DNA from 3 places in the Psychromonas sp. L1A2 genome. Region 2 is predicted to be linked to each of the others. Evidence: predicted binding sites of a transcription regulator. Region 2 holds the regulator's gene; each other region holds the start of a gene.
The links. The regulator LexA, encoded in region 2, represses DNA repair genes until DNA is damaged. The targets are predictions, from matches to a motif close to TACTGTATNNNNATACAGTA.

Region 1 (4,984 bases), 790 kb from region 2:
ACATCAAAGGATTCAATTGCTCCTTCAACTGCCACTCGGTAGTCTACTAGATGTGTATTTTCTCTGTGTATTTGCCATAACTCACGAGATTCCCAACATTCATAAAATATGAAATGAGCTGGGTTGTTATTATCTTGGTGTAAACGATATTCTACACACCCTTTTTCTATCAAGGTTTTATCGATTAACTTAATCATTTCAGCTTTTACAAAGTCGATCTTATCTTGTTTAACATTAATGTTCGCTACAATCGTCAAATTTATCATTTACGATCCTTTTTAAAGTGTAAGACTATCTACCACTATCTAATTTAATTTCTTTTATTTTATTTTATTTTTTAATTGGCAGACTCAATTTAGTATCATAAATTATTATTTAAATAAGATTCGTTAACTACTTATTATTTATCTCTAATAACAGGCCGATATAAAAATTCCAATTGAACCAATTTTCAATGGAAAAGATTTTCCAGATCGATACTTAGTATCGTTAAGTGCTTAGTGTCGTTAAGTGCTTAGTATCGATAGATCAATATCATTAATGAAAACGAATTAAATTGATAATTTATTTAAAAAGTTTTATTAAATCATTCAGCTATGGTCAAATACTGTCATTATTTTATCAACTTGATCGTGGAGAATATTATCAATCATCAACAGCTAAAAAAAGCCGAAATGAAAGCGGGTTGTAAAGCAGCAATCCCATTGATAATAGGTGGTATTCCTTTTGGAATTTTATTCGGTACATTAGCACCAACCAGTGGACTTTCGGTATGGGCCACCATGGCTATGTCACTGTTTGTTTTTGCTGGGTCAGCACAATTTATTGTTTTAGCATTAATTGCAGTACAAGCACCGCTGGAAATCATTTTGTTAACTACTTTTGTCGTTAATTTACGCCATCTGTTATACGCAACAGCATTAGTACCTCGAGTAGCTCATTTACCAATCGCATTACGAGCCTTTTTAGCCTTTGGCTTAACCGATGAAACCTTTGCTAACATGAGCCAACGTTATCAGCCTGATTCTCCGTTAGGTAATGATCATCGGTACGCGCATTTTTTCTATATTGGTTCTTTATTAAGTTTTTATATCGCTTGGTCATCGGCTACAGCACTTGGTTTAGTACTTGGCAATATTATTCCTGATATGACAAGTTGGGGACTAGAGTTTGCTATGTCAGTTACCTTTATCGGTATGGTGGTGCCTTACATTAATAGTAAAGCCATGTTAAGTGCAACGTGCAGTGCTGCAATAGCCTCTTTATCCTTTTCTTATTTACCTAATAAGCTTGGGCTCATTATTAGTGCATTAATAGGTGTTGCCGCTGGCTTATCAGTGATGCGTATGCAAAAAATGTCTATTAACAAGGAGAAGAAAATATGAATGAATTCTGGTTAATTTTAGGCATGTTCATCATTACATTTGGTATTCGTTTTGTCATGTTTGCTTTTGCAGGGAAAATTACTTTTCCAGTCTGGATGCAACAATCATTAAAATTTGTGCCTCCAGCAGTATTAACTGCAATCATAGTGCCCGCAGTCGTTATGCCCTATGGAGATATGGATATAAGTTTTACTAATGTTTATTTATTAGCGGCAATTATTAGTGTGGTGATCAGCCTAGTGACTAAGAGTTTATTAAAAACGATCTTCTTTGGTATGTTAGTTTTTTTACTGTTGAAGTTATTAATTGCTTAAGAGGACTTCAATTTTTCGTGCAGACTAACTCAGAAAAAACAGACAAAAAAACCGATGCTTTGTAGGCATCGGTTTTTATCTTAGCTAGTTATATCAATCGCACTAATTAACTGACTCTATTTTACTGGTTAAAGAAGCTCAGTTAACATAGCTTCTTTAACATAGTTGGTATTACCATTAGTACAAAGGCACTTTTAGCTTTATAGATTAACTTACTCAGGCGCTTCAGTTTCTACATCTTTAGTTTCAGGTGCAACTTCTGGTTTTGTTAATAATATTTCACGCAGCTTTTCATCTAACTCTTTAGCAGCAGCTGGATTTTCTTGCAAGAACTTACAAGCGTTACTCTTACCTTGGCCAATTTTGCTACCGTTGTATGAGTACCAAGAACCAGATTTTTCAACTAACTCTTGTTTAACACCTAAATCAATTAACTCGCCGTGGTTATTAATACCTTCGCCGTATAAGATTTGGAACTCAGCTTGTTTGAACGGTGGTGATACTTTGTTTTTAACCACTTTAACGCGTGTTTCATTACCTGTGATTTCATCACCATTTTTAACAGCGCCAATACGACGAATGTCTAAACGAACTGATGCATAGAATTTTAATGCATTACCACCAGTAGTTGTTTCTGGGTTACCAAACATAACTCCAATTTTCATACGGATTTGATTAATAAAGATAACCATCGTATTAGTTTGTTTAATGTTACCGGTTAGTTTACGTAATGCTTGAGACATTAGACGTGCTTGAAGACCCATGTGTGAGTCACCCATGTCTCCTTCAATTTCCGCTTTTGGCGTTAAGGCCGCAACAGAATCGACAATCACTACACCAACAGCACCTGAACGTACTAACATGTCACAGATTTCTAATGCTTGCTCACCAGTATCAGGTTGCGAGATAAGAAGATCATCAACATTAACACCTAATTTTTTTGCGTAGCTAGGGTCTAACGCATGCTCTGCATCGATAAACGCACAAGTTTTACCTTGTTTTTGTGCTTCAGCAATAACTTGTAATGTTAGCGTCGTTTTACCAGAACTTTCTGGACCGTATATTTCAACAACACGACCGTACGGTAAACCACCTATTCCAAGAGCAACATCTAAACCTAATGAGCCAGTTGAAACAGATTCAATTTCCATTGCTGCAGCACCGTCTCCTAGACGCATAATTGAACCTTTACCAAATTGTTTCTCAATTTGGCCTAATGCAGCTGCTAATGCTTTATCTTTATTTGCGTCCTGACTCATGTATTCTCCAGTGTTTTTCTTATGTTTTACTGTATATGCATGCAGTATACTGCTCATTTATACAGTATCAAGTTTTTTATTAAAAATATGATGATATTTATTTAGTTTAGCATATCAACGTTATCTATCAGCCCTAAAAGTGCTAAACGAATTGCTTGTGTTCTCACTTCAGAGCGATCACCTACAAATAAATAGGTTTCAGTTTTATGTCCACTATGTGCGTTATACCAAGCAATACAAACCGTACCCACTGGTTTTTCTTCGCTGCCGCCATCAGGCCCTGCAATCCCGCTTATCGCAACAGCAATATCGGCATCTGAATTTTTTATGGCGCCAATAGCCATGGCATTAACCACTTCTTTGGAGACCGCCCCAAACTCTTGAATCAACAGGTCTTCAACACCTAGCATCTGTGTTTTAGCGCCATTACTATAGGTAACAAAACTACGGTCAAACCACAGCGAACTTCCAGAAATTTCTGTAATAGCGTATGCTACACCACCTCCGGTACAGGATTCTGCGGTTGTAGCAACCAAGCCAGCATTAGTCAGTTTTTCGCCTAATACTTGCGCCAATTCTTTAACGGTTTTTTCAGTAAACATCATTTTCCGCCTTTTTTAGAAATAGTTATTAAGTGTATTCATTATGAAGCCAACAGCGCAAGAATTAAAACAGCATACTCCGATGATGCAACAATTTTTAACCTTAAAAAGTGAAGTGCCAGACACCTTACTCTTTTATCGTATGGGTGATTTCTACGAACTGTTTTTTGATGATGCTCGTAAAGCATCACAATTATTAGGTATTTCCCTTACTCAACGTGGAAAAACTGGCGGCAATGCCATTCCAATGGCCGGTGTTCCCTACCATAGTGTTGAAGGCTACTTAGCAAAATTGATTGCCCTTGGTGAATCGATTGCAATTTGTGAGCAAATTGGCGATCCGGCCACCAGCAAAGGCCCTGTTGAACGTAAGATAGTACGTATCATTACCCCTGGCACGATCACTGATGAAGCGTTATTAGATGATAAACAAGATAACTTATTATGTTCAGTTTACCAACAAGGTGACACCTTTGGTATTGCTTCATTAGATATTGGTAGTGGTCGCTTTATTGTTAATGAACTTAATAAAGCTGAATCTTTACAAGCAGAAATACAACGTCTAAATCCAGCTGAACTCTTATATCCCGATAACTTTGAATGTTTGGAGTTAATTGAACATTTACCTACGATTCGTCGTCGCCCTGAATGGGAATTTGAATTAGGTACCTGTAAAAAACTATTAACCCAACAGTTAGGCACTAAAGATCTCGTCGGGTTTGGTATTGAAAAAGCCCACTTTGCAATTTGTGCTGCTGGTGCGTTATTGCAATATTTAAAAGATACTCAACGTACAGTGCTTACCCATATTCAATCAATTACATTAGAACAAAGCACTGATACGGTTATTTTAGATGCCGCCACACGCCGTAACTTAGAGTTAACCTTTAATTTAGCAGGCGGGACCGATAATACGCTAGCGCAAATATTAGATACTACGGTAACCCCAATGGGTAGCCGTTTATTAAAACGTTGGATACATCAGCCAATTCGTAATTTAACGGTCTTAAATTACCGTCAAACCATGATCCAAACGTTAATGGATTTTGATTTAACTGACGCACTTTCTATCCCACTTAAACAGATCGGTGATATTGAGCGTGTGATTGCACGCTTAGCGTTACGTTCTGCACGCCCTCGGGATTTAACACGTTTACGTTGCGCTTTTTCTTTATTACCTGAATTACAGCATTTAATTGCAGAATTACCTTCTGAACTCGTTTCTACATTGAGCCAAGAAATGGGTAACTATCCAGAGCTATTAACCTTATTAGAAACGGCAGTTATTGATAATCCGCCAGTGTTAATACGTGATGGCGGCGTGATCAAAGCAGGTTATAACGAAGAGCTAGATCATTGGCGTAATTTATCAAAAGGTGCAACGGACTATTTAGAAGCGTTAGAAAAACGTGAACGTGAAAGTA
Region 2 (4,984 bases):
GACGACAATCCGGGCTCGCAGCTAAGTAAACACCTGCATCTGGTGCATCAGCAAAAACGGTTAAATCAGTTTTACTTTGAATCTCATTGCTATTAAATTCTGCATAGCGCGATAAAGGAGCCCAAAATTGGTCATCAAACCCTCTAACAAGTGGATGCTGATGATGGTGAGTATTATGAGAATAAATACCAGATAACTTATCGTCTCTCGTTACTTTTTCTAAATCATAAAGTATTTTTAAGGCCGCTTGTGCAGCCCAGCAAAGAAAGAGTGTTGAAGTCACGTTATGACGAGACCAGTTTACGATTTCAGTAAACTTATCCCAGTAATAAACGTTTTCAAATGGAATTGTACCTAACGGCGCACCAGTAATAATGAACCCATCCCATTTCTGACTTTTTATGCGCTCAAAGTCACCATAAAATTTATCGAGATGCTTTTGCGGTGTATTTCGACTCGCTCTTGCATCAACACGCAATAACTCAATATCAACCTGTAACGGTGTATTTGATAATAAGCGCATTATTTGCGTTTCAGTTTCAATTTTTTTAGGCATTAAATTTAAAATTAATACTCGCAGTGGACGAATATTCTGATGACTAGCTCGTGATTCAGACATAGTAAAAATATTTTCAGATTTTAAAATATTTGATGCGGGTAAATCATCTGGAATACGAATTGGCATAGTTGTTCCCTTTAGAATTTTTCATTTAGACATCTAGAAGTCTAACACTAAAATTGAATTTAAAAACATAAAATTTAAATAAGGCTTTTACTGGTATCCATATAACCCATTAGTTAGACTGAAAAAGAGTATTAATTATCAGATATAAAAGGAATTAAGATGTTAGAGATTCAAACGGTTGTAGCTGACTTAAACAATAAACAGCACGCAGATGCTTACCTTAGTTTAATGTCGCATTATGCTTGTGATCCAATGGGCGGTGGCGAAGATATTAATGACTTTGCAAAACAAAATTTAGTCTCAACACTGCTAAAGCGAACAGATATTTTTATCGTTTTAATTTTTAGTAGTGAAAAGCCTGCTGCTTTATTAACAGCCATTGAAGGTTTTTCTACTTTTGCCTGTAAACCGTTATTTAATATTCATGATGTCGTTGTACATAGTGATTTTAGAGGGAATAAATTAACTCAACATTTATTCGAAAAAATTGAAGAGATTGCTAAAGCTCGTGATTGTTGCAAAATCACATTAGAAGTATTGAGTGGCAATGAAGTTGCTTGTAAAGCTTACCAACGTTTAGGCTTTTCTGATTATCAACTTGATCCAGAATTTGGCAGTGCTTTATTTTGGACAAAGAAAATTTAATCTACGTTACGTTAATTCTTCGCTTAAAGATGAATAAACCGCTTAGTCTTAGTTAACTGCGCGGTTATTCTAAAAACGGGTCAATGTTAGCTACCCTATTGATTAATTTCATTATTATATTGTTGCTGTAATTCTTTAATATCTTCAACCATTAAATCCATATCTACGCTATTAATACCTTGCTTATTAGGCACAGACTTAAACGTTGCATGCAACTTTCCATCCGGGTCAATTAAAACAATAGATGCACTGTGATCGACCAAATAAAAATCATCTGTATCACCCGCTTCAACAATGCCATAAATTAAACCAAGCTGTGTTACAAAAGGCCATAGTTGTTTATGTGTGCTCGTTACACCGATAAAGTTTTTATTAAAATAATGAACATAGTCTGCGAGTTGTTCCGCTTTATCTCGATTAGGATCAACAGAAACAAATACAACTTGAGTGGTTGTATTATCATCATTAGTTAAACTAGGATAAATACGATCTAAATCAGCGAGTGTAGTAGGGCAAACATCAGGACAAAAAGTATAACCAGCAAAGAAAAGCGTCCATTTCCCTTTTAATGATTCATTTGTAAAAGCAACTTTTCCCGCTTTTTCAAAAGCAAACTCATTTAAAATAATACGCGGTTTAGCTAAAAATAAAGCATTATTATCTGTTTCAAATGTATCACCATTTTTAGCATTTAGATTAATGGCTTCTAATCCACCTAACGCAAAAAATAAACCCACGATTACAATACTGCATATAATTATTATACGTTTCATTTTTTTACTCTATTTGCTCAAAGCAAGTGATGAAAATGCCAATAAATAGAATAACTATTTATTGGCATTTTCTTCGCTTTATTAATTTATTTACTGCATTTACTTAAGCGATTAAGTTACAAAGCAGATAGATAAACGTTTACATCCAATCAGCAGTACGAATAACACCAACTGCAATACCTTCAATATCAAATGATTGAAACTCTAAATCAACCTTAATGGGATCGAATAATGTATTTTCAGCTTTTAATGTTATTTGCTTACCATCACGATAAAAGCGTTTAACGGTTACATCATCTTCAACTCTTGCAACAACTACTTGGCCATTATTGATATTTTGGGTTTTATGTACAGCTAATAGATCACCATCCATAATACCAATATCTTTCATGCTTTCGCCCTGAACACGCAATAAAAAATCTGCCGCAGGATGAAATAAAGTAGGATCAACATTGTAATGAGTTTCAACGTGCTCTTGAGCTAAAATCGGCTCTCCGGCAGCTACTTTACCGATTAAAGGCAAGCCTTCGTTGGCTGCTTCATTATCTTTATGCTCACTAATAACGCGAATACCACGAGATGTGCCAGATAATATTTCAATCGCCCCTTTACGTGCTAATGCTTTTAAATGCTCTTCTGCTGCATTGGCACTTTTAAAACCTAGAATTCTTGCTAATTCCACGCGTGTTGGTGGCATGCCAGTCTTTGTAATTTGATCTTTTATTACGTCTAGGACTTCGCCTTGGCGTTTAGTTAACTCTTTCATTAGGATCTCCACGCGATAATAAACTGTAAACAAACACAGTGTATATCCATACATGGTTAAATACTAGTTAAGACTCTTCTTTTTATTATTAGATAGGAAATAAAGTCCAATAATGCTAAATAATGACCCAACAATACTCTATTAATTCATTACTTAAAGTTGTCCACTAAAGCTAAGTGTCGTTGCCCCACTTTCGTTTTTTGGGCCAATCCACGTTAATGATTTAGCAATCGAAGGAGCCAACTTATCGGTTCCTTGAATCTCTCCATTTAACTTATATATGCCGCCTTCGCCTAAACTAATATCTAAGGTTGTTGCTAATTCATCTGACTCTTGAGTAACAAATGCCGTAACCTCACCATTATCACATCCGAGATCAACAGTAGGAGAAGCTAAATTGACTACGCCTAACTGACTAGATACGACAGCATTTTGCCAAAGTACGTTACCTTGTAATTGTTCACAATAGGGTTTGCCTTGTGTGAATTCTTTAATGACTGCGGAAAAATCTCCTGAAATTTTAGCCGGCAAACGCATTGGCAATAATGTTAATAATTCTTTTGAACTTAAATCTAAAATAACATTTGATGCGCTTATCCCTGAAAAACCATAACGAACAATACCTTTACCAGACATAGCTTGAGAACCGTTGTTAAATGAAGCATCGGCCTCTAGGTTTAATGTAAGTAATGCCATTAACTGCACATCCCATTTTACATTATCAAAGCGCAATTTACGGTTAACTACAATTTGCTTGGCTTGCCCTTTCCAGATCGTACCTGTGGCATTATTAACTTTAATCGCTCCTCTAGGAAGCCAATCAACCACAACAGCCAAAGGCAAATTAACCACTAAAGTAATTAAGTAAACGAATACGACCAAAATGGCGATTTTAAATTTCATTTGAAACCTTTATTATGCTTGAATTTAACTCTAATAACTTAATGATAAGCGACTAACTTTAATCATGCCTTGAACTTTATCTTGGCTTATATCAACACTCGCAATCTGTACGTTATGTTGATTTTGCAATACGGTTATCCACTCTATAAATTGATTAAATTCAATTTGGTTTATAGAAAGATCAACTGTTCCATTACGACTTTGGATACGTGCGATATTAATCTGATTGCGTTTAGCTGTACTATTAATAAGCTGTGATAAATTTTGTGGTGTTCCCGTTTGGGTGTCAATCAGTCCAGCAGCAATAATTTTATTTGAATTAACTTCAACCCATTGTAAAGTTTGTTGAGCACTATTTAGTTTCTGCTGGCTAATCGCTAAATTATTAGCTAGTGGTTGCCATAAAAGAAAATAGACGACAGCGATAAAAACAACCACGGCAGAAATAATCGTTAATCTTTGTTCTCTTTCAGTGGTGTTTTCCCACCAATCTTTGATTTCTTCAAACATTATTTTACCCCTACAGTCACAACACCACTAATGCGATTTTTATTGTTACTTAATGCACCTTGCTTAAAGCTATATTGTGTTGGTATTTTTGACGAAAACTGCTCAAAAGCTTGAAAACTATCCGCACTAATCGCTAAGCTAATTTCTTGATTTTTACCATTAAATTTTAACGTTGATATTTGTAAACTTGGTACAGCCTTTAAACTAGGAAGAAGGTCATTTAACATAATCAATAGCCCAGAATCTTGCTCTGTAATTGATGCGTTAGCTAATAATCCCTTTAACTTTTTCTTAATACGGCTATATCTTAAAGGACTTTGTTCAGGAAAAGCTTGTTTATACACCGTCTCGACTTGCCCTTTCACTTGTAAGGTTTGTTTATCTATTTGCTCTGTTTGTACAAATAAGTTAACTAATAGCAGAACAAATAATACTAACGCCGCGATCGCTGGCGCTTTCCATTTATACAATTGTAAATTTCTTTCTTTCTTAACTGAAAATTCACCGGTTAACAGGTTGAAAGAATGTTGAAAACAACCTTCTGCTAATAATTGCATCGGTAACATCGCTTGCTCAGCTTGCCATTGTCCGAATGAATGCTTAGGTACAGGGCTATAACTTTTAATAATTTGTTGTGGATTATCTGATAGACGTAGCTGTAAAATATCATTGAGCATTTCACTATCACAACTCCAACCTTGG
Region 3 (4,984 bases), on a different contig from region 2:
TGAAATATATTTTGATTTACTAACAACAGGTGTTGTCGAAGGGTTATCTTGCATCGGTATTTGCGTCCCATATTAGACGAGTATCGAAACTCTGTGCTGCGAATAATGTTGTAATGACAACCACGGTGAAAGAAGTTGCTGCGATCCCTGGGTAAACGGATAGGAAATTTCCTTTATCAAACACCGCAACCATTATTGATATAACAAATAAGTCTAATACTGACCAACGACCAATCCAGTCGACTAACGTAAAAGCAATAAGTTGTTTTTTAGGGTTAAATTGCCATTTAAAGTGAATGGCGAGTGAAATAAAAGCTAATACTACAATTTTTAATATAGGTACTACTATAGACGCTATAAAAACAATAAACGCTATACCAGACATGCCGCTTGATAATAAGCTTACAATACCTGAAAAAATAGTATCAGGATAACGTGTCCCGTTTTTTAATAAGTAAGTAATAGGGTAAAGGTTAGCTGGAAAGATAAAAATAAAAGCTGTAAACAATAATGCCCATGTTTTTTGTTGGCTATTTTCAATGCGAGGTGAAATCGGACTACCACAATAAGGGCAACATTCTTGATTCTCACTAATAGAAGAATGTTTTTCACAAACTCGGCATAGTTGCCTGTCTTGTTGTCTTGCACTTATCCCTGTTATTAGCGGTTTATTCATTGAGTAAATATTTCCAATGTTGAGCATTATCATATTCGCTGATCATACTCATATTTAATATTAAAAAACCAACTAGAAAGTACAGGCCACTATTGAAATAAAGTTCTGCATAACTCGTTAATTTAAAAACGGCTACCATAAAGCTCACTAAATAAACTTCTAACATAGACCAATGAATGATAATGCTCGTTAATTTAAGCACATAGTTAAGCAATTCGGGGCGTTTATTGAACATCATGCATCCGCTACTAAATGCGATACAAAGAGTTAATAACGTAGGGGCAACTACCGCACAAAACAACACCACAAAAGACACAACAGGCGCTATATTAATCATCATTATAGCACCTTGTAACAGGTTGGTTTGTTCTGTAATGCCTAACAAATGCACTGAAACAAGTGGGAATGAAAAAGCAGGAATACAAACTAATAATGCAGCGACTGCTAGAGCAAATACCTTATTGGGTTTACTTGTTGTCGCTTTACAAAATACATGATTACAACGAGCACATTTTGCAATGTAGCCTGGTTGTATAATAGGTTGTTGTGAAACCATGTCACAATGGCTACAAATTATCGTTTTCATTCATACTTATCAGTAATTTGACAATGTTATAAGATAGCAAATTAATTATAGTATGACAAAAGTTGCATTATCACAAAAGCAGTAGTACTGTATGTAAAACCATGTTTAATTTGAAATTAAAAAGAGGCCACCGTGGCAGTCATCATTAAATACATTGTAGAAAGAAAGGGTGTTGAGAAAATGACCTTTACCAGTAAGAAAGAAGCCGATGCATACGATAAGATGCTAGATAGCGCCGATCAAATCGCATTATTCTTAAGTGAAAGTCCTGTTTCTCTAGATGATCAACAGCTTGAAGAATTAGGGCTGTATGTCGCAAGCAATAAAGATGTGTTGCAAAACCTATTTAAAGGGCAAGTGTTTAACTCAGAAAGTATCGATAAAGTAGAGCCATCAGATAGTTAAACCTCATTAAATAAATAGGAGTAACAATAAATTAACCTTTAGTGTCTTTTATTGTGCTCCTTAATGCAGTAAAATGCGCTCCTCTTTTTAATTAATACAAATGCTTTTTGGTTGGAAGCATCACTGTGAGGAATTCGCATGCCAATTATTACTCTTCCCGATGGAAATCAACGTCAATTTGACACTACTACTTCAATTATGGATATCGCAGCAGATATCGGTCCTGGTTTAGCGAAAGCTTGTATTGCAGGTCGCGTTAACGGACAACTTGTAGATGCTTGTGATCCTATTGAAACTGATGCAGACGTATCAATTATCACCAATAAAGATGATGAAGGTCTAGAAATATTACGTCACTCTTGTGCGCATTTGTTAGGTCATGCAATTAAACAATTGTACCCAGAAGCAAAAATGGCAATAGGACCAACCATTGATAATGGTTTTTACTATGATATTGATCTTGATGTAACCATTAATGATGAAGAGTTAGCTAAAATTGAAAAACGCATGCAACAGCTAGTTAAAACTAACTATCAAGTTGTTAAAAAGAAAGTCAGCGTTGATGAAGCGATTGCAGTATTTAAAGAACGCAATGAACCTTATAAATTAGAAATTCTTGAAGGTATTGATAAAGAAGACCGTCCTGGTCTATACCATCATGAAGAATATGTCGATATGTGTCGTGGTCCACACGTACCGATGATGAAATTTAGCCAATGGTTTAAATTAATGAAAGTATCAGGCGCATATTGGCGTGCTGATTCTGATAACAAAATGTTACAACGTATATACGGTACAGCTTGGGCTGACAAAAAACAGCTAAATGCTTACTTAAAGCGCCTTGAAGAAGCGGCTAAACGTGATCACCGTAAAATTGGTAAACAGTTAGATCTTTACCATATGCAAGATGAAGCACCGGGTATGGTGTTCTGGCATCCAAATGGTTGGACTATTTTCCGTGAGCTTGAAAGTTATATTCGTGAACAAACGGTTGCCTTTGGTTACCAAGAAGTAAAAGCGCCACAAATACTAGATCGTTCTTTATGGGAAAAGTCGGGTCACTGGGATAAATACAAAGACGGTATGTTCTGTACTTGTAGTGAAAACCGTGATTATGCAATTAAACCAATGAACTGTCCTGGTCACGTACAAATCTTTAACCAAGGTTTAAAATCGTACCGTGACTTACCATTACGATTATCTGAATTTGGTTCATGTCACCGTAATGAGCCATCGGGTTCTTTACATGGTTTAATGCGTGTACGTGGTTTTACACAAGATGATGCGCATATCTTCTGTACAGAAGCGCAAATTCTTGAAGAAGTATCAGCATGCATTAACATGGTCTTCGAATGTTATAAAACATTTGGTTTCGAAGATATCGTAGTTAAATTGTCGACTCGTCCTGAAAAACGTGTCGGTGATGATGCAACATGGGATAAATCTGAAGCTGCTTTAGCACATGCATTAGATGAAAATGGTGTTAAATTTGAATACTTACCAGGCGAAGGTGCTTTCTATGGTCCAAAAATAGAATTTACTTTGTATGATTGTTTAGGTCGTGCATGGCAATGTGGTACAATACAATTAGATTTTTCAATGCCGGGTCGTTTAGATGCCACTTATGTTGGTGAAGATAACGAACGACATACTCCAGTAATGATTCACCGAGCTATTCTTGGTTCGTTAGAGCGTTTCATTGGTATCTTAACTGAAGAGTATGCAGGTATTTACCCAACTTGGTTATCACCTCAACAGGTGGTTGTGATGAATATTACTGACAAACAGTCAGATTTTGTCACTGAAGTAGTAAATAAATTGAAAAAATCGGGTGTTAGAGCCATTTCGGACTTGAGAAATGAGAAGATAGGCTTTAAAATCCGCGAGCATACATTAAAGCGCGTTCCTTACTTACTCGTTATCGGAGACCAAGAGGTCGAAGCAAATGAAGTAGCAGTAAGAACACGCAAGGGTGATGACCTTGGTAAGATGCAGGTTGATAATTTCATTGACCATGTAAAACAAGAAATCATCACACGTTCATAAATAACTTGGAGGAATTTGTTATAAAAGGTGCAAAAAAAGCCCCGCAAACGGGCAATAAACATCGTTTAAACGATGAAATAACTGGTACTGAAGTACGTCTTTCTGATTCAGAAGGCAAGCCAGTTGGTATTGTTTCTTTAGAAGAAGCAAAAAATATGGCATTTGACACAGACTTGGATCTAGTTGAGATCAGTCCGAATGCCGAGCCGCCAGTTTGTCGCATCATGAACTATGGCAAATTTCTCTTTGAAAAGAGTAAATCCGTTAAAGAACAACGGAAGAATCAGAAACAGGTTCAGTTGAAGGAAATAAAATTCCGTCCTGGGACTGATGATGGCGATTATCAGGTAAAACTACGCAGCCTGACTCGCTTTCTTGAAGAGGGTAACAAAGCCAAAGTAACGCTACGTTTTCGTGGTCGTGAAATGGCGCATCAATCACTTGGGATGGAATTATTAAATCGCGTTAAAAACGATTTAGTTGAAATCTCTACTGTCGAATCTTTCCCTAAACTGGAAGGTCGTCAAATGGTGATGGTACTTGGCCCTAAACGTGCTAGCTAAGGCATAAAGTAGTATTGATGTGCGAATATGAGAATATTCGCACTATTTACTCGCCTTACTGGTTTAATTTAAATTTTAACAATGCGGAGTTCGCAATGCCTAAAATGAAATCTAACAAAGGTGCTGCAAAGCGCTTTAAAAAGACTGCTTCTGGTGGTTTTAAACGTAAGCAATCTCACTTACGTCATATCCTTACTAAGAAATCTACTAAACGTAAACGCCATCTACGTGCTCAAAGCATGGTAGCTAAAGTAGACGTACCTAGTATTAACAGAATGTTACCATTCGCTTAAGTAAGGAATATATAAAATGCCAAGAGTAAAACGCGGTGTACAAGCTCGTGCACGCCATAAAAAAGTCTTAAAACAAGCTAAAGGTTATTACGGAGCTCGTTCACGTGTTTATCGCGTAGCGGTTCAAGCAGTAACTAAAGCTGGTCAATACGCTTACCGTGACCGTCGTCAACGTAAACGTCAGTTCCGTCAACTATGGATTGCACGTATTAATGCTGCATCTCGTATTAGCGGATTATCTTACAGCCGTTTCATCAATGGTCTTAAAAAGGCTTCTGTTGAAATCGATCGTAAGATCTTAGCTGACATAGCTGTATTTGATAAAGCAACATTTGCTCATTTAGTAGAAGTTGCAAAAAAAGCGCTAGCTTAATCATTTATTGATTAACAGTATTGAAGAAGGAGACATTTAGTC

Region 1: a site for LexA is predicted at 2,986-3,005, ahead of recA (recombinase RecA). Genes of this name have one in related genera too.
Region 3: a site for LexA is predicted at 1,348-1,367, ahead of GQR59_RS07170 (YebG family protein). Genes of this name have one in related genera too.

The regions. Positions count from the first base shown of each region.
Region 1 covers NZ_WUAG01000002.1:1,040,886-1,045,869, forward strand. Annotated here, with positions in the region: gene GQR59_RS14880 (putative quinol monooxygenase) at 1-266, opposite strand, end outside; gene GQR59_RS14885 (AzlC family ABC transporter permease) at 633-1,385, shown strand; gene GQR59_RS14890 (AzlD domain-containing protein) at 1,382-1,699, shown strand; gene recA (recombinase RecA) at 1,912-2,958, opposite strand; gene GQR59_RS14900 (CinA family protein) at 3,060-3,560, opposite strand; gene mutS (DNA mismatch repair protein MutS) at 3,604-4,984, shown strand, end outside.
Region 2 covers NZ_WUAG01000002.1:1,831,799-1,836,782, reverse strand. Annotated here, with positions in the region: gene metA (homoserine O-acetyltransferase MetA) at 1-685, opposite strand, end outside; gene GQR59_RS18395 (GNAT family N-acetyltransferase) at 845-1,330, shown strand; gene GQR59_RS18390 (SCO family protein) at 1,426-2,103, opposite strand; gene lexA (transcriptional repressor LexA) at 2,243-2,869, opposite strand; gene GQR59_RS18380 (type II secretion system protein N) at 3,023-3,772, opposite strand; gene gspM (type II secretion system protein GspM) at 3,803-4,282, opposite strand; gene gspL (type II secretion system protein GspL) at 4,282-4,984, opposite strand, start outside.
Region 3 covers NZ_WUAG01000001.1:1,660,615-1,665,598, forward strand. Annotated here, with positions in the region: gene GQR59_RS07155 (PqiB family protein) at 1-54, opposite strand, end outside; gene GQR59_RS07160 (paraquat-inducible protein A) at 44-676, opposite strand; gene GQR59_RS07165 (paraquat-inducible protein A) at 669-1,262, opposite strand; gene GQR59_RS07170 (YebG family protein) at 1,395-1,667, shown strand; gene thrS (threonine--tRNA ligase) at 1,806-3,713, shown strand; gene infC (translation initiation factor IF-3) at 3,719-4,276, shown strand; gene rpmI (50S ribosomal protein L35) at 4,372-4,569, shown strand; gene rplT (50S ribosomal protein L20) at 4,586-4,942, shown strand.